3 regions of the Neisseria brasiliensis genome follow, and region 1 is predicted to be linked to each of the others. Evidence: predicted binding sites of a transcription regulator. Region 1 holds the regulator's gene; each other region holds the start of a gene.

Region 1 (6,404 bases):
CCTATTTTTTAGAAGCATATCCGCACTAAAACATAAATCATATTCGGCTTGCGGGCGGATAATGGCAGCATCATCACCAATCCCCAACACCACCTGATGGTCTTGCTGCTGGTTCTGCAGATATTTTCGAATAAAATCAAACTCTGTCATTTAAAGTCCTGAAAATTAAACCACATTTACAAGAAGAAAAACAATACTAGTAAAATTTGTTTTTATGTAAATAATTAAACTACTTAATTGATATAACATTATTTTAACGTAAAATCAAGCATCTGTATTTATCAGAAAATTCAATTTAAATCATATGCTTAATGATAAATTCAATATGCCGACAGTTAATCCTGTTCCCTTATTAAATTAAGTTTGATGATCTACCTATCCAAAATATTGCAAACAAAAAACCCCGCTAGCGCGGGGTTTTTAATCAGCCTACTTAAGGTTTGGTGTAACCATGTACGCGGCTGTGCGGAGAAGGAATCCAACCATCATCTACTGCTGGACGTTCGCCTTGCACAGTACCAGGAGCAACTTGTTTAGTTACCAAGCTGCGGATTTTCACGTCAACGCGACGATCCGGCTCAATACATGCAATCAGAGCAGCACGACGTTTCGCTTTAGAAACTTTTTTGCCCAGGTTAGCCACTTCAGCTTCACAAGTAGCAGTCATACGAGTTTGAGATTCACCCAGACCTACAGCAGAGATTTTGCTAGAAGGTACGCCACGGTTAACCAAGTAGTTAGCCACGGTGTTCGCACGACGCTCAGACAGAGCTTGGTTGTATTGCTCAGAACCCATAAAGTCGGTGTGACCTTCAACACGTACGGTTTGTACGTTGGTGTTGCTCAGACGCTGAGCCAAAGCATTCAGGTTTTCTTGAGCTTCAGGACGCAGAGTATCTTTGTCGAAGCTGAACAAAGTCTTAGCAGACAATGAAACAGTTTCATCAGCATATTCTGGCTCTTCAACTTTAGCAACGGCATCGCCACACTCAACACGGCCTTGAGTGGCTTTGTCGAAGTAGGTGTTTTTCCAGCATTCGCCGTAGTTGTTGCGCACGACTTCTTGAGATTTGCTGCTTACGGTGTAACCGTGTTTGGTATGCGCTTCACTTGCCATTGCGGTGCCAGAAGCCACCAAGGCAACAAACAATGCGCTTAATTTCAGCTGTTTGGTCATTTTATTCCCTCATCAAAATTGTTATGCAACGGATGCATAATACACCGTCACAACTTTACCAATATACAGGCCGCAGCATATAAAATGGCGGCAAATCGGATATATCAGGTTGCACTATAAAGAAGCCGAGGGCAAACTGTCAATACTCGATGCCTCTGAACAATCATGAAACTGCCTGCTTCCTGACTACCAATCATGCCGAAAAATCAAACTTGTGTCATTTATTTATGGATAAATCCCCATAAGGTTTGCTCTATCGTTGTACAAAAGCAACAACCATTTCAAAGTGCGATGATGGCTTCTTAAAACTTTCTGATGGAGAATTTAGATACTTCTTGAAAAAACAAAAGCTTCCCAAAGAAAGCCGATTCACGCCGACAAAATTAAATAAAATATGCTAAATTACGCCATATTTGTCGCACAATATCCACAACTCAAATACCATGAAATTACAACAATTACGCTACGCACTCGAAGTTTACCGCCATAATCTGAATGTCTCCGAAGCAGCCGACGCACTGTTTACTTCCCAGCCGGGTATTTCCAAACAAATCCGATTACTGGAAGAAGAGCTGGGCATTCAGATTTTTATCCGCAGCGGTAAACGCGTGGTTTCAGTTTCCCAGCCGGGCAAAGCAGTGTTGGAAATTTCCGAGCGCATTTTGCGTGATGTGCAAAATATCAAAAACATCGGCAGCGAGTTTACCGACCACGATAGTGGCGCACTCACCATTGCCACAACCCATACACAGGCACGTTATGCCCTGCCGCACATTGTGGCTGATTTTGTAAAGCGTTATCCCAGAGTTAATCTTACCATCAAACAAGGCAGTCCTTCGGCTATTGCGCAGATGGTCAGCAACGGTGAAGCCGACATTGCCATTATTACCGAAAAGCTCGACGACCATCCTGAATTGCGCAAACTTAATTGTTACGACTGGAATCATGCGGTGATCGTGCCTAAGAACCATCCTTTACTTGATTGCAGAAATCCGCTCAGCATTGAAGATTTGGCCAGCTTTCCGTTAATTACTTATGAATTCGCCTTCCATTCTAGCAGCAGCATCGCGCGTGCTTTTACCAAAGCCAAGCTGGAGCAGCCGGAAGTGGCTCTAGCCGCTGCTGATACCGACGTGCTAAAAACGTATGTCAAACTGGGCTTAGGCGCGGGCTTGATGGCAAAAATGGCTTACGATCCGCAAGCCGATCAAGATTTGGAATTGATTGATGTGGCTCATTTGTTTGAGCCGTCACCCACTTGGATTGCTATCCGTTCAGATACTTATTTACGCGGCTATACTTATGACTTTATCGAGATGTTTGCACCTCATTTAAACCGTGAAAATATCGACCGTATCTTGTATACACCGATTATGGAGGACTTCTCCATTTAAATTAGCGCGTTTGTTTATTTCCCTAAAGATAAAAGGCCGTCTGAAACACACAACTTCAGACGGCCTGTTGACATTTTCAGCCCTTACATAGCATGCGCGCAGCCGGATACCATTTTTTTCAAGGCCTGCGAGTCGAGAATCTTGATGTGTTTATGTTCCACTTCAATCAAACCTTCGTGATGGAATTTCGACAACGTGCGGCTGACGGTTTCTAGCTTCAAACCCAAATAGCTGCCGATTTCTTCACGCGACATGCGCAGGATGAAATCATTGGCGGCAAAACCGCGCGAATACAAACGATTCGATAAATTCAACAAAAATGCGGCCAAACGCTCTTCGGCACGCATATTGCCCAACAACAGCATCACGCCTTGATCACGCACGATTTCGCGGCTCATCAAGCGGAAAAAGTGGGTTTGCAGGCTTGGAATGTTTTGTCCCAACTCTTCCATGTGGGCAAACGGCAATTCACACACTTCACTGTCTTCCAAGGCCACGGCATCGCAGCTGTGGACATGCGAACAAATGCCGTCCATACCGATCAATTCGCCCGACATAAAGAAACCGGTCACTTGGTCGCGTCCGTCTTGGCTTGCCACCGTGGTTTTGAAAAAACCGGCACGAATGGCAAACAAAGAAGTAAACGGTTCGCCGGCGCGGAACAGATATTCGCCTTTTTTCAGACGACGGCTCTGACGGATAACGGCATCCAGCTGGGAAAATTCGTTAGGCATCAAACCAACCGGCAAACAAAGTTCACGCAAAGAACACGTCGAACACAATGCTTTCAATTGATGTGTAGAATTGTGTGTGGCCATAAAATACCTTTTTTATAAAACTTCTTACTGACTGAGCTTCTCTTGACTCATATCAAGACAGGTTTATCATAATGTGGCATTCTAGCAAACTAAATCGAATTTTACTAATTCGTTAAACAAAATATAAGCACAACACGACCATCATGAAAATAATTCCGATACAAAACAACGAACTACCAGAATTTGACCGCGACTTGATTGCCAAGCTTCCGGCAAGCGGCCCACGCTATACGTCTTATCCCACCGCCGACCGCTTCCACGATGGCTTTCGCGAAGCCGAATACACCCATGCGCTGCACTTACGCGGCCTAGGTGCGCTCAACAAACCTTTATCGCTTTATATCCACATTCCATTTTGCAATACCATCTGCTATTACTGCGGCTGCAACAAAATCATCACCAAAGACAAAACCCGCGCCGATGCTTATATTGAGTATCTTGAGCGCGAAATGGAATTGCTCTCCCCACATCTCAACGGCCGCCATCAATTGGCACAACTTCACTTCGGCGGCGGCACACCGACCTTCTTGAGCGACGACCAGCTTGAGCGCGTGTTTGAGATGATTCGCAAGCATTTCCAGCTGATGCCCAACGGCGAATATTCCATTGAAATCGACCCACGCAAAGTCAGCCGCGAAACAGTGCACAAACTCGGCAAACTCGGTTTCAACCGCATGAGCGTGGGCATTCAGGATTTCGATCCGAAAGTGCAGGAAGCGGTCAACCGCATTCAAAGCTTTGAAGAAACCAAAGAAGTGATTGATGCCGCACGCGAAGCCGGCTTCAAATCCGTCAGCGTCGATTTGATTTACGGCTTACCACATCAATCGGTAGAAAGCATGAAAGCCACTATTGATACTGTGCTCAGTCTCGATCCCGACCGCTTGGCGCTGTATCACTATGCCCACCTGCCACATATTTTCAAACCGCAGCGCCGCATCGACACCAATGCTGTACCGGGCAGCGAAGAGAAGCTCGATATGCTGCAATACTGCGTGCAAACTCTCACCGACCGCGGCTATGTGTTCATCGGCATGGATCACTTTGCCAAACCTGACGACGAGCTTTCCATCGCCCTGAAAGAAGGCTGGTTGCAGCGTAATTTCCAAGGCTATTCAACCTATGCCGATTGCGATTTAGTAGCCATCGGCGTGTCCAGCATCGGCAAAATCGGCAGCACCTATGCCCAAAACGAGCGCGACATCGACGCCTATTATGCCGCCATCGATGAAGGCCGCTTGCCGATTATGCGCGGCTACCAGTTGAACCAAGACGACTTATTGCGCCGCAACATCATTCAAGATTTGATGTGTCGCTTTTCATTGGATTTCCAAATTTACGAAAGCGTGTTCGGCATTCCATTCCACCAATATTTTGCCGATGAATTGGCCGACTTGCAGAATCTGGCCGAACTCGGCTTGCTGCGCTTGAAGCCGCACGGTCTGACTGTGACCCCGGAAGGCCGTTTCCTGATTCGCAATATTGCCATGGTATTCGACTACCACTTGCGCCATAAAGAAACCACGGCGAAATATTCGCAAACCGTGTAAAATGTTTTGCTTCATGACAAGGCCGTCTGAAACATATTCTGCTTTCAGACGGCCTTCTCCGTATCTCATTGACTTTACATCAATAACCGCCTACCATGACAGAAAAATGACATTTTCCCCACCATGCAACAGCCCGACTTCTTCACCATTCCCAGCCCGTGTATCGGCGTATGCGAAGCCAATGCCAAAGGCTATTGCAAGGGCTGCTTGCGCAGTCGTGAAGAGCGGCTCTATTGGCAGCAGATGAGCGATGAGCAAAAACACCAAGTCATGCGCCTGTTGAGTATGCGCAAAAACAAAATCCGCAACCGCAAACTGGATTTACTCGCCCCTGTCGATGGATCCAACGCCGAACAAATCAGCCTCGATTTTTAGGATAATCTACCAATCCACATACAACAAGGCCGTCTGAATCTTCAGATGGCCTCAGTTTTTAAATAATTAATCCAACAGATCCTGCCACCAACGACATAATCAAGTTCACCATCGGCTCGATTACCGTCCACAACACGCCGGTCATCAGCAAAAGCAGAATAATCCAAGTACCGTAAGGCTCAATCTTGCGGTATTGCATGGATTGCTTCGCCGGTAAGAAACTGTCCACGAAGCGACCACCATCCAAAGGCGGCACCGGTAGCATGTTCAGCACGAACAGCACCGCATTAATCGAAATACCGAATTGCGCCATTTTTGACATCGGAAATTGATACGATTCAGGCGCATACACCGCTGCCAATCCCCAACCAAACGCCATCACCAGATTCGACAACGGCCCGGCAATCGCCACCGTACGCATCCCCAAGCGTGCATCGCGGAAATTGCGCGGAATCACCGGTACCGGTTTCGCCCAGCCAAACATAAAACCGGTGGTAAAAAGCAACACCGCTGGCACCACCACCGTGCCAATCGGGTCAATATGCGCCAACGGATTCAGCGTCAGCCTGCCCATCTGTTCGGCGGTAGGGTCGCCCCAATAACGCGCCGCATAGCCGTGCGCCGCTTCGTGTACCGTAATCGCCAGCAACATCGGCAGCACCGCCAGTAAAAAAATACCTAAATCAAAATTCTGAAACATGGTTTTTCGCTCCGCAGAAAGCTGTTTGCGGGAAACAACTTTTCTAATATCAAGGCCGTCTGAACCGCCAAATAGTCAAGAATATAACAGATTTTGCAGATGTGGGCATAAAGTGGGGATTCAAGGTGATGCAAAGAGAGTCGGAATACCGTCTGAATGCCCGACTGATTTTTCAGACGACTGAAACAACGGTTTTCTTCTTCAGCATACACAATAAATTCTGCCGCTCTTGCTGTGCAAACAAATCTAAGCGCAGGGCAATCACACAGTTGTCCCAACCTTGTCCGTCGAGGTTGGTGCCGCCATGATGGCTGAAATAAACATGTTCGGGGGAGACATCAATCCATAATATCTCCTTGCCCCTTTTTTGATTGAGGCGGATATTTTGAA
Region 2 (6,404 bases), 980 kb from region 1:
ACCGCTTCCAAGCCCAAGCCGCAGATACTTGGCTGGTCGGCGACAGCTTACGCGATTTACAGGCCATCGATGCCGTGGGCGGTAAATCGGCTTTGGTATTGACCGGCAAAGGCAAAAAAAACTTGCAGGAAAAAGAAGAAGAATTGCCGGAAAACACGCAAATCTTCGACAATCTGCTGGCTTTTGCGCAATACATCACGCAAGAAGAATTGAAACCAGATGAAGCTTAAGGCCGTCTGAAAGCCACATTTAAAGAAACTGACTATGCTGTTGATTAAAAACCTGATTTACTGGCTGATTTTATCGGTCAGCCTGATTGTATTGTTCCCCTTTATGCTGTTGGCCGCGCCCTTTCTCGGCGGCGCACACAAAATGGCACAAGTTTGGGTGTCGATTTTGAATTGGTCGCTGAAAAACATCATCGGCCTGAAATACCGCTTAATCGGTGCGGAAAACATCCCTTCCAAGCCGTCGATTATCTGTTCCAAACACCAAAGCGGCTGGGAAACCTTGGCTTTGCAGGAAATTTTTCCGCCGCAGGTTTATGTTGCCAAACGCGAACTGTTTAAAATCCCGTTTTTCGGCTGGGGTTTGAAACTGGTCAAAACCATCGGCATCGACCGCAGCAACCGCCGCGAAGCCAACGACCAATTGATGAAACAGGGTTTGGCGCGCAAAAACGAAGGCTATTGGATTTCCATTTTTCCCGAAGGCACGCGCCTGCCGCCCGGCACGCACGGCAAATACAAGCTCGGCGGCGCACGCATGGCGAAAATGTTTGAAATGGACATCGTGCCGGTCGCGCTCAACAGCGGCGAATTCTGGCCGAAAGATTCATTTATGAAATACCCCGGCGAAGTCACCGTCGTCATCGGCAAACCGATTGCGCACGACAGTGGCAGCGACGCCGAACTGATGGCCAAATGCGAAAATTGGATTGAAGCACGTCAAGCCGAAATCACCGGTCAGGGTCCGTTCGCACCCAAAAAGACCGTCTGAAACATGCCGCGCTTCACCCACACTTTTTCAGACGGCCTTGAAATCGACATCGATTTAAAACGCAGTGCCAAGAAAAACCTCATCCTGCGCCCCATCGACGACCAAACAGTCAGCATCAATATTCCGCCGTTTCTCAGCGCCGCGCGTTTGCAACAATGGCTGTCGGAAAACGAATCTTTACTGCGCCAAACTTTAGCCAAAACGCCTGCCCGTCCGCTTACCAACCCTTCGGAAAAACCGGCATGGATTTGGTATCAAGGCGTTCAGACGGCCTTAACCGATGCGCCGCAAGCCACCATCGCGTTGAGGCCGTCTGAAATTTGTTTGCCGAAAAAAAACTGGCCGCAACAGCAAACCCATTTGCGCCGTTTCCTGCATGAACGCGCCGCCGAATATCTGTTGCCGCGTTTGGCCGATCACGCCGCTGCCATGAATATGCACCCTGCCGCTACTGCTTTGAGCAACGCCAAAACCTTTTGGGGCGTGTGCCGCCACCGCACCGGCATCCGCTTGAATTGGCGGCTGATTGGTGCGCCGGAATTTGTCGCTGATTATGTGTGCGTCCACGAACTCTGCCACCTGCCCCATCCCGACCACAGCGCCAAATTTTGGGCATTGCTCAATCATCATACGCCGCACACCGCCGCCGCCAAAGCATGGCTAAAAGCGCATGGACAGGAATTGTTTGTGTTGGGCTGAATCATGCGGTACATTAGCTTGAGACACTTTGCAAAATCCCCATCTTTGGCACATTTCTTCATTATGCGTTGCTCTAACTTCAAACTGCACTCAAATCTGGGGCTTTGCAAAGATCTCAACTTTATCTTTCAGACGGCCTCAATTTCCGAGCAGGTTGTCTGATTCTCCAAAGAAAGGATGAATATGCGTTTTCCTGCCGAACTTGCCGCCTTGTCTTTAGGTATCCTTGCCGCGACCGCCCAAGCCGCCGAGCCGCAAACCGTGGCCAAAGTGGATATTCCGCGCTACATGGGCACATGGTACGAACAAGTCCGCCTGCCTATGCGTTTCCAAGACGATTGCGTATCGGATGTCAAAGCCCAATACCGTTTGACCGACAAGCAAGTGGTGAAAATCACTAATTCCTGCCGCAAAAAAGACGGCAGCATGATGAGCGCCGATGCGGAAGTGAAAAAAGTGGATGAGAGCGGCAGCAAATTGCGTATTTCATTCTTACCCAAAGCCGTCAACTGGGTGCCGATTGCCCGCTCGTCTTACTGGATTTTGCGCTTAGACGACAATTACCAAACCGCTTTGGTTGGTACGCCAAACCGCAAATATATGTGGGTATTGTCACGCTCACCGAAGCTGGATGAAGCCACTTTGCAAAGCTACATCGAAACCGCTAAACAACAAGGCTACGATGTTTCCAAATTGGTACGCAGCGTACAATAAAGATTGTTCATTATAAAAAAGGCCGTCTGAACATTCAGACGGCCTTTGTTTGACTGCATATTATTTGTTGTCAGGATGAGATTCCATCGGGCTAGACAACGGCAATTCAGGCATGGTGCGCGCTTTTTCTGAAACGGAGCCAGACAAGGTGTGTAAGAATGCAACGATGTTGTCCACATCTTCTTGTGGCAAGTCTTTACCCAATTGCGCTTGACCCATAATTTTCACCGCTTTATCCAATTCCCACACGCTGCCGTTGTGGAAGTAAGGATAAGTTTTGGCTACGTTACGCAATCCCGGTACGCGGAAGAAGTATTGGTCGGCTTCGTTTTTGGTCACGTCAGCACGGCCTTTATCTTGGTTCGGGTCTTCAATAAATTTCCAGTAAGGTCCTTGTACCAAACCAAATTTTTGGAATGAGTTACCGCCCAAGCTTACGCCGGTATGGCAGGCAATACAGCCGTTATCCATAAACGAGCGCACGCCTTTGCGTTCTTGTTCGTTCAGGGCATTGATGTTGCCTTTCAGGTATTCGTCCCATTTGGTCGGCGTCAGCAAAGTACGCTCAAACGCGGCAATCGCGGTGGTGATGTTTTTGAAACTGATGGCGCCGTCTTGAGGGAAAGCCGTTTTAAACGCTTCTTGGTATTCCGGAATATTCACGATTTTGGCCACCACGGCTTCTTCGCTGTCGTTTGCCATTTCTACCGGATTCAGCAACGGACCGCCCGCTTGCTCTTCCACGTCAGCCGCGCGGCCGTCCCAGAATTGCATGTCTAAGGTTGCCGCGTTCAACACGGTCGGTGAGTTACGGCCACCAAAGCTGCCTTTGTGACCTTGGCTGGTCGGCATATTGTCGACACCGGCAGAAGCCAAGTTGTGACAAGAGTTACAGCTTACAGTATTGCCTTTCGACAAACGTGGCTCATACCACAATGATTGGCCAAGCTCCACTTGCTCAGGCGTGAAAGGACGCAGCTTTTGCATTTCTTCAGGAGTCGGCAGTGGTTTGAAAATGCCTTGCGCACGTTGCAGCAAATCTTTGTCTTCTTGCGAAGCGCCGCTGTTGTCATAAGCTGCTTGAGAAGCCGGTGCCGCAGCAGGCTCAGAAGCCGCCGGCGCGGTGGCTGGTGCAGAAGCAGCAGGCGCAGCTGCTTGCTCGGCCGGCTTGTCGCCACAAGCAGCCAATGCCGCCAACACTGCCAGAGAAAGGGTAATTTTGCCGAAAGTTTGGTATTTCATGGCGTATTCCTTTATATATAAAAAGGGAAGACACTGCTCACCTGAAGCAGCCGAACCCTATGGTTAGGTTTGATAAAATCCTACATTTGTTTACTGCTGTTTGTTATTGCTTTGGTTAATTTATGTATAGAGCATAATCAGACTCGGCTAACGGCTTTTTGCGATAAATCAATTTTGATACCGCTATAGCCAAACCCTATATACCAGATAGCTGAAATTTTATTTTCTTATTCATTTCTAAGAGTTGCCCGTATTTAAGCGCAAATCACATCGTATTACTTGCACCCGATGGCCGATTGTTTTAAAGTTAGGCGCAAATCTTATTAGGAAGATTTCTATGAAAATTACTGTTATGGGTGCAGGCTCTTGGGGCACTGCACTGGCTGTTCACTTTGCCCAACACGACAACGAAGTCGCTCTGTGGGCGCGTAATGCCCAACACATCGAAACCTTGCAAAACGACCGTGAAAACAAACACGCGCTACTGGGTTTCCCATTCCCCGAAAGCCTGACCGCACACGTTGATTTGGCCGATGCCTTAAAAGGCTCCGAATTGGTGCTGATTGTGACCTCTGTTGCCGGCTTGCGCAGCAGCGCAGAATTATTAAAAGCCAACGGTGCCGCCGATATTCCGGTTTTAGCCGCATGCAAAGGCTTTGAGCAAGACACAGGTTTATTAACCTTCCAAGTCTTGAAAGAAGTCTTACCGGAAAATAAAACTCTCGGCGTGTTGTCCGGCCCAAGCTTTGCACAAGAGCTGGCGCAGCAATTGCCTTGTGCCGTGGTATTGGCTTCCGAAAACAAAGCATGGATTGAATCGCTGGTTGAACAATTAAACAACAACGTGATGCGCTTATACGGCAGCACCGATGTGATTGGGGTGGCCGTCGGCGGCGCAGTGAAAAACGTGATGGCCATTGCGACCGGCCTTTCAGACGGCCTCGAATACGGCCTGAATGCCCGCGCCGCTTTAGTAACCCGCGGTTTGGCCGAAATTACCCGTTTGGCCGTTGCCATGGGCGCGCAGCCGAAAACCATGATGGGCTTGGCAGGAATTGGCGACTTGATTCTAACCTGTACCGGCGCCCTTTCGCGCAACCGCCGCGTTGGTTTGGGCTTAGCAGAAGGCAAAGAGCTGCACCAAGTACTTAAAGAGATCGGCCACGTTTCCGAAGGCGTGAGCACCATCGAAGAAGTGTTCAACACCGCCTGCAAATACCAAATCGACATGCCAATCACCCAAACTCTGCTGCAACTGATTCGTCAGGAAATGACGCCGCAGCAAGTGGTTGAGCGTTTGATGGAACGCAGCGCACGTTTCGAATAACACCAAACTTGGAGGCCGTCTGAAACCCTATTTTTTCAGACGGCCTTTCATTGACAGCCGCCGAGCATATCACTATGCTTACTGTTACGACCTTTCTTACGAATGATTCCCCATGAACCAAGCCCTTGACCAACTGGAAATCAACGTTTACCAGCTCACCCAAAAGTTTGAAACGCTGATTGGCGAAAACCGCCGTTTACACGAAGAAATCAACCGCCTCAAACTCGAGCAAGAGCAACAAAAGCGCGAGCACGAAACCGCCGTTGACGAATTGAGCGAAGCCTTGCTGGTGCAAGTAGGCAAATTGAAAGAAGATTTGCAGACCAAAATCGACAGCCTCACCGCCGAAAAAGACCAATACCGCAGCGCCTTAGAACAAAGTGCCGAAGAAGTGAGCCGTCTGCTCGCCCGCCTACCGCAAGAAGAATCTTCACATTAAGGACAACACATGAGCATCGAACAAGTCAATCTCGACATCATGAATGTCAACCTGACCATCAACACACCAAGCGAAGAAAAAGACACCCTGATTCAAGCCGTTGAAATGCTGAATAAAAAAAGCGAAGCCATTAAAGAAAATGGCCGCATCGTCGGCACCGACAAAATCGTGGTCATGGCCGCTTTAAATGTTGTACACGATTTATTAAAAGTCAGCCTCAAAGATGATTTGGCAATCGGCGAATTTCAGCGTAAAATAACAGACATGAACAACGCTTGCCAAAAAGCATTGTCCCGCTTAGAGCAAAATTGATTTTCTTTTCCCTGCAGTGTACGCGAAGGCATATATTCCTTTGAACCAATAAGTTCGCTTCAGGTTGCCGGGAGCAGTAGTGGGTGCGATCGTCTTTTATAGATGAACCCGAAACTACCCGAGGTGACCGCCTTGTCAGACAAGGTTCAAGCGGATTCAGCCGAAACGGCATGTGCGGGGATTCCCTATATAAAGCCATACCCTCGCGGTATGGCTTTTTCAGTCTCTCATTCAATCGCGTAAAAACAACAAATTCCCATCGAAAAAACTTTTATTGCCGTTTTATTAAAACAATTACTTTCAGATGGCCTCAATACGATTGACAAAAGCCAGTAGCGTCTTTAAAATCCATAACTTTCTATATCTATCTGGATTTCCACTATGAAAACCTTTTCAGCGAAACCGCATGAGGTGAAGCGCGAATGGTTCGTCATCGACGCTCAAGACAAAGTTTTGGGTCGCGTTGCTGCCGAAGTCGCACACCGTCTGCGTGGCAAACACAAACCTGAATACACCCCTCACGTCGACACTGGTGACTACATCATCGTCATCAATGCAGACAAATTGCGCGTGACCGGTGCTAAATTCGAAGACAAAAAATACTACCGTCACTCAGGCTTCCCTGGCGGTATCTATGAGCGTTCATTCCGTCAAATGCAAGAGCAATTCCCA
Region 3 (6,404 bases), 1.1 Mb from region 1:
CAACAAATCGGCATTGATGCGCTCAATATATTGCGCGGTTTTGTTGAGATTGGTCTCAAAATTGCCGATATTCTGCTCTTTTTTATCAACAAAATATTTCACCGCTTCCGGTGTGGCAAACTCCGGCAAACCGATTTTCACCGTGCGCGGCTGCACCAGTTTGTTGTTGTATTCGCCGACTTTGTCCAACCAAGCCTGCAATTCAGGGCGGATGTCTTCTTTCAGACGGCCTTGACCGGCCTGCTCATCCACATAACGCACAATATCCAAGCTCTCGCCCATATATGAGCTGTCTTCTTTCTGCAAAATCGGCACTTGTTTGGCACCAATCATGCTGATGGGCGTGGCTTCATCATCGTTCATCAGATTTTCCGTTTCCAACGGCAAACCGCGCAAACCGAAAATCATGCGGGCGCGCACGCAAAACGGACAATGATCGTAAATATAAAGTTTCATCATAAGGCTCCAAAAATTAACATGATTACCTTATCACTTCAGGCCGTCTGAAACAAGCATCCACCTTTTCAGACGGCCTGATTCGGCCGAAAGTTTAGTATATCAATAGCACCAATAGCTATTATTAACATCCGCCAATCCTGTTACAATGACGTTTCCGTAACCGAATTATTCCCTACGCCATGAACGGAATCTCCACCACCAGCAACATCGCGCCGAATCTCGAACAATACCGCAGTTGGTTTGCGCCCTATTTGGCCAAACAATCAGAACGCGATGCCAAAATGCTTCAGACGGCCTTAAATCTGGCCGAGCAATACTATCCGCACGATGCCTTAACCGTCAGCGGCGAACCTGTGTTGGGCAATCTGATGGGCGCGGCGAAGATGGTCAACGAAATGGATTTGCTCGCCGATGCCGTGGCCGCCACCATCTTGGCCGACATTTCCAGCTATTGCGACCATTGGCAAGAAACCGTCACCGAGCAATGTAATGCTACTGTGTGCGAGCTGATTAAGGGCATCGACGAAGTGCAAAAGCTGACCCAGTTTGCCAAGGTCGATAGCTTGGCCACGCCGGAAGAGCGTGCACAACAGGCTGAAACCATGCGCAAAATGCTGCTGGCGATGGTGACCGACATCCGCGTGGTGTTGATTAAGCTCGCCATGCGCACGCGCACCATGCAATACATCGGCTCGCAGGAAGATTCACCGGAAAAACGCGAATTAGCCAAAGAAACACTGGATATTTTCGCGCCTTTGGCCAACCGCTTGGGCGTGTGGCAGCTCAAATGGCAGCTGGAAGATTTGGGCTTCCGCCACCAAGAGCCGGAAAAATACCGCGAAATCGCGCAGCTTTTAGACGAAAAGCGCACCGAACGGCTGGAATACATTGAAAATTTCCTGAATATTTTGAGTGGCGAACTCACCAAATACAACGTGCATTTCGAAGTGGCCGGCCGCCCGAAACACATCTATTCCATTTACAAAAAAATGGTCAAGAAAAAGCTCAGTTTCGATGGGCTTTACGACATTCGCGCCGTGCGGATTTTGGTCGATACCGTACCCGAGTGTTACACCACGCTAGGCATTGTGCACAGCTTGTGGCAGCCGATTCCGGGCGAATTTGACGACTACATCGCCAACCCGAAAGGCAACGGCTATAAGAGTTTGCACACCGTCATCGTCGGCCCTGAAGACAAAGGCGTGGAAGTGCAAATCCGCACTTTCGACATGCACCAATTCAACGAATTCGGTGTCGCCGCCCACTGGCGCTACAAAGAAGGCGGCAAAGGCGATTCGGCTTACGAACAAAAAATCGCTTGGCTGCGCCAACTGCTCGACTGGCGCGAAAACATGGCCGAAAGCGGTAAAGAAGACTTGGCTTCCGCCTTCAAAACCGAATTGTTCCAAGACACCATTTATGTGATGACGCCACACGGTAAAGTGTTGTCGCTACCGGCCGGCGCCACCCCCATCGACTTTGCCTACGCCCTGCACAGCAGCATCGGCGACCGTTGCCGCGGCGCGAAAGTCGACGGCCAAATCGTGCCACTTTCCACCGCATTGGAAAACGGCCAGCGCGTGGAAATCATCACCGCCAAAGAAGGCAATCCGTCGGTCAACTGGCTGTATGAAGGCTGGGTGAAATCCAGCAAAGCCATCAGCAAAATCCGCTCGTTTATCCGTCAGCAAAACGCCGATGCGATCAAAGAAGACGGCCGCGCCCAGCTCGACAAGCAGCTGGTGAAAATCAATCCGAAGCCGAATCTGCAAGATTTGTCGGAAAAACTCGGCTTCAAAAAGCTCGATGATTTATACACCGCCATCGGTCAGGGCGAAATCTCGCCGCGCGCGATTCAGAAAGCCTGCGGCACGCTGAACGAACCGCCGCCGGTGCCGGTAGACGAAACCACCATCGTCAAGCAGTCGAAAATCAAAAAAGGCGGCAAAAACGGCGTGCTTATCGACGGCGAAGATGGCTTGCTCACCACATTAGCCAAGTGCTGCAAACCCGCCCCGCCCGACGACATCATCGGCTTTGTTACTCGCGAGCGTGGTATTTCGGTACACCGCAAAACCTGCCCTTCCTTCCAGCATTTGGCCGAACAATCACCGGATAAAGTGTTGAACGCAAGCTGGGCAGCCTTACAGGAAGGCCAAGTCTTCGCGGTGGACGTGGAAATCCGCGCGCAAGACCGCAACGGCCTGCTGCGCGATGTGTCCGATGCTTTGGCTCGCCACAAACTCAACGTCACCGCCGTGCAAACACAAAGCCGCGACTTGGAAGCCAGCATGCGCTTCACGCTGGAAGTGCGTCAAGTCAACGACTTACCGCGCGTGTTGGCCAGCCTGACCGATGTCAAAGGCGTATTGAGCGTGACACGCTTGTAAAAACAATCAGGCCGTCTGAAAGATTATGCTTTCAGACGGCCTGATATTTAGGAAATCCCCATCATGCGTTTAATCGACCTCCACCGCTACCCCGTCAAGTCCATGGGCGGCAATGCGTTAACCGAATCCGACATCACGCCGCAAGGCCTGCCACTTGACCGCGAATGGCTCGTCACCGCCCCCGACGGCAATATGCTCACCGCACGCAAACACCCAGCCATGCTGCTGTGGCAAACTTCAGCCGATTCAGACGGCCTCACGCTTACCGCGCCTGATGGCAGCCACCAAACGGTTTCGGTGCAAGAGATGAATCAGGAAAGCGAAGTCACGGTATGGAAAGACCGCTTTGCCGCATGCACCACTGACCACGCCATCAATGCTTGGCTGGGCGAACAACTCGGCACCGAAGCGCGCCTGCATTGGCTGGGCAAACACAGCCGCCGCATCTTGGCGCATTCGCAAACGCCGCTGTCTTTTGCTGACGGCGCGCCTTATCTGCTGACCCATACCGCTTCATTGGCGGAACTGAATACTTATCTTGACGAACCGGTGGAAATGGTGCGCTTCCGCCCGAATTTCACAGTAGATGGCGGCAAGGCGTTTGAAGAAGAACAATGGCAACGCATCCGCATCGGCAAAGTCGAATTCGAGCATTTCAAACCCTGTGTCCGCTGCGTGATGACCACGGTAGATTTGGTTTCAGGCTGCCGCCATCCGCAGCAAGAGCCGCTTTCCACCCTTGCCGTTGCCCGCAAAGCGATTTTCGGCATCAATCTGGTGGCGCTCAACCAAGGCCGCGTGCATATGGATGATGAAGTGGAAGTGTTGTCGTGGTTGTAAGCACATAAATGCGACAAAGGCCGTCTGAAACGCATTCAGACGGCCTTTGCTTTGATATAAATGGTTTGTTCCTTTTGCTGCAATTACAGCTTGGCAGATTTATCCGCTTGCTTTTTCACCCAGAAAAATAAAAACGCTGCAATCACACAAATCGACAATAAGGTGATTAACGATAAAATGCCCACAGGCGATTTAAAGAGTTCCGCAAAGACTTCCATTTTTTCATTCCTTCTGAGTTGGGGAGTGTTGCGAACCATTATAGTCCGACTATGCCATTTAGCTTTGATAAAAGTCAAAATTACTGATTTAAAAAAGCTTATGCGAAACTTATATACAATCATCACATACAAAAAGGCCGTCTGAAAAATCATCTTTCAGACGGCCTTTTTCATATAGTCGTTTAAAATAAAAATAATACGGCGTTGCCAGCTCCCTTATGTACTCAGTGTACACGGCGGTCGCTGTCGCCTTGTCTTATTTCTATTTTGAAACGACTATACACTATTCCTGATCAGCAAATTATGCTGCCAACCATTCGCCTATGCGCTTTTCCATCGCGACGGCACTCAAGCCCAAATCGTCAAGCAGCTTGGCCGGATCACCGTGTTCGGTCACCATATCGGCCACGCCCAACACCAGCACAGGCTTGCAGATTTTGTGTTTCGCCAATACTTCCAGCACCAGACTGCCCGCACCGCCTTGTTCGGCGTTTTCTTCTACGGTTACCAAATAATCGTGCGATTGTGCCAACCCAAGAATCAAGGCTTCGTCAATCGGCTTCACAAAGCGCATGTCCGCCACGCTGGCATCGAATGCTTCGGCAGCTTTTAAGGCAGGCTGCACCATGCTGCCGAAAGCAATAATGGCGGTTTGTTTGCCTTCGCGGCGCAACACGCCTTTACCTACCGGCACCGTTTCAAGGCCGTCTGAAACGGCGGCACCGCAACCGCTGCCACGCGGATAACGCACGGCGGTCGGCGCATCCAACGCATAACAGGTTGAGAGCAGCAAGCGGCATTCGTTTTCATCGCTCGGCGCGGCAATCACCATATTCGGAATGCAGCGCAAGAAGCTCAAATCATACAAACCGGCATGGGTTGGCCCGTCGGCGCCCACCACACCGGCGCGGTCGATGGCAAACATCACCGGCAGATTTTGTAGGGCAACATCGTGCACCAATTGGTCGTAAGCGCGTTGCAGGAAAGTAGAGTAAATCGCCACCACCGGCTTCACCCCTTCGCAAGCCAAGCCGCCGGCAAAGGTCACGGCGTGCTGCTCTGCAATGCCGACATCAAAATAACGCTCAGGGAAACGCTGCTCAAATTCCACCAAGCCGCTGCCTTCGCGCATGGCCGGGGTAATCGCCACCAAACGCTGATCGGCCGCTGCTTGGTCGCAAATCCATTGACCGAAAATTTCGGTATAGGTCGGCTTGGCGGCGGCCGGTTTCGCTTCGGTAACTTGCGCTTGCGGCTTGGCAGATACGGCGTGGTATTTCACCGGATCGTTTTCCGCCAGCTTGTAGCCGTTGCCTTTTTTGGTAATCACGTGCAGCAATTGCGGGCCTTTTTTGCCGCGCAAATCCTGCAATACGTCCACCAATTTTTCCACGTCATGACCGTCCACCGGCCCCGTATATTCAAAACCGAAGTTTTCAAATAAAGAAAGCGACTGCTTTACATGGTCGGCTTCGCTGGCCATGCTTTTGATTTTGTGTTCGACTTTTTGCGCAATTTCCATCGCGCCGGGTAATTTGTCTAAAACCTTGCTTGATTGCGCCTTAATGGTCGAGAGCAAACCGTGCATATCGCGCACCACGTTGCTGGCCAAATATTTCGGCAACGCGCCGACATTCGGCGAAATCGACATTTCATTGTCGTTGAGAATCACCAGCAAATCCACGTCCATATCGCCGGCGCAGTTTAAGGCTTCAAACGCCTGACCTGCCGTCATCGCGCCGTCACCGATAATCGCTACGCTGCGATTGGGCAAACCTTGCAGCTTGTCGGCAATCGCCATGCCGAGTGCCGCGCCGATGGAAGTCGATGAATGCCCCACGCCGAAAGTATCGTATTCGGATTCGCTGCGCTTAGGGAAACCGGCCAAGCCACCGTATTGGCGGATGGTGTGCATGCGGTTTCGGCGGCCGGTCAGGATTTTGTGCGGATAGCTTTGATGGCCGACATCCCACACCAGCTTGTCATCGGGCGTGTGATACACATAATGCAGCGCAACTGTTAATTCGACTGCCCCCAAATTGCTGGCGAAATGGCCACCGGTTCTGACAACCGATTCCAGCAAAAAAGTACGCAATTCGTCGGCCACTTGCGGCAACTGGTCTTTATCCAGCGCGCGCAATTGTTGCGGCTGTTCGATGAGGTCTAATAATGGGGTATGGCTCATGGTGTGTTTTGGGGTGACTTATTGGTGTAATGAAGAATTATAGCAAGACTTTAGCTGATTTATCAGTCTAATTTTACAGGCCGTCGGAAAAAGGGAAAACGGCCGCTTTTTCCCCTGTGTCGTGAAAGTTTTGCCGCTTCATGCTAGACTGTCGGCAACGTTTACCGAATAAGTGTTTGATATGTCAGCAATGAAATTTTTCTACTCTCTGCCGCTGCTGCTGGCGTTGGCAGCCTGTTCGCCTTCCGAGCCGACCAACACGCCGGCGGCGACATCGACACCAAAGGCCGCGTCAACGGTGGAATACACCGA

What was found. The regulator FNR, encoded in region 1, switches genes on or off when oxygen is low (the NO sensors DNR and NnrR bind a similar motif). The targets are predictions, from matches to a motif close to TTGATNNNNATCAA.
Region 2: GJV52_RS03575 (cytochrome-c peroxidase) is a predicted target of FNR. The motif match lies at 3,813-3,826, and genes of this name have one in related genera.
Region 3: GJV52_RS03115 (DUF3149 domain-containing protein) is a predicted target of FNR. The motif match lies at 3,972-3,985, and genes of this name have one in related genera.

What each region holds. Positions count from the first base shown of each region.
Region 1 is NZ_CP046027.1:1,678,897-1,685,300, reverse strand. Features, by position in the region: gene thiL (thiamine-phosphate kinase) at 1-150, opposite strand, end outside; gene GJV52_RS08465 (OmpA family protein) at 434-1,177, opposite strand; gene GJV52_RS08460 (CysB family HTH-type transcriptional regulator) at 1,621-2,571, shown strand; gene fnr (fumarate/nitrate reduction transcriptional regulator Fnr) at 2,655-3,389, opposite strand; gene hemN (oxygen-independent coproporphyrinogen III oxidase) at 3,533-4,939, shown strand; gene GJV52_RS08445 (DUF1289 domain-containing protein) at 5,063-5,314, shown strand; gene GJV52_RS08440 (site-2 protease family protein) at 5,373-6,014, opposite strand; gene GJV52_RS08435 (hypothetical protein) at 6,187-6,404, opposite strand, start outside.
Region 2 is NZ_CP046027.1:702,491-708,894, forward strand. Features, by position in the region: gene gmhB (D-glycero-beta-D-manno-heptose 1,7-bisphosphate 7-phosphatase) at 1-230, shown strand, start outside; gene GJV52_RS03560 (lysophospholipid acyltransferase family protein) at 265-999, shown strand; gene GJV52_RS03565 (M48 family metallopeptidase) at 1,003-1,698, shown strand; gene GJV52_RS03570 (lipocalin family protein) at 1,882-2,412, shown strand; gene GJV52_RS03575 (cytochrome-c peroxidase) at 2,473-3,654, opposite strand; gene GJV52_RS03580 (NAD(P)H-dependent glycerol-3-phosphate dehydrogenase) at 3,992-4,981, shown strand; gene GJV52_RS03585 (hypothetical protein) at 5,094-5,420, shown strand; gene GJV52_RS03590 (cell division protein ZapA) at 5,430-5,732, shown strand; RNA gene ssrS (6S RNA) at 5,738-5,917, shown strand; gene rplM (50S ribosomal protein L13) at 6,114-6,404, shown strand, end outside.
Region 3 is NZ_CP046027.1:612,221-618,624, forward strand. Features, by position in the region: gene GJV52_RS03100 (GrxB family glutaredoxin) at 1-456, opposite strand, end outside; gene GJV52_RS03105 (RelA/SpoT family protein) at 639-2,849, shown strand; gene GJV52_RS03110 (MOSC domain-containing protein) at 2,913-3,689, shown strand; gene GJV52_RS03115 (DUF3149 domain-containing protein) at 3,773-3,907, opposite strand; gene dxs (1-deoxy-D-xylulose-5-phosphate synthase) at 4,209-6,092, opposite strand; gene GJV52_RS03125 (hypothetical protein) at 6,274-6,404, shown strand, end outside.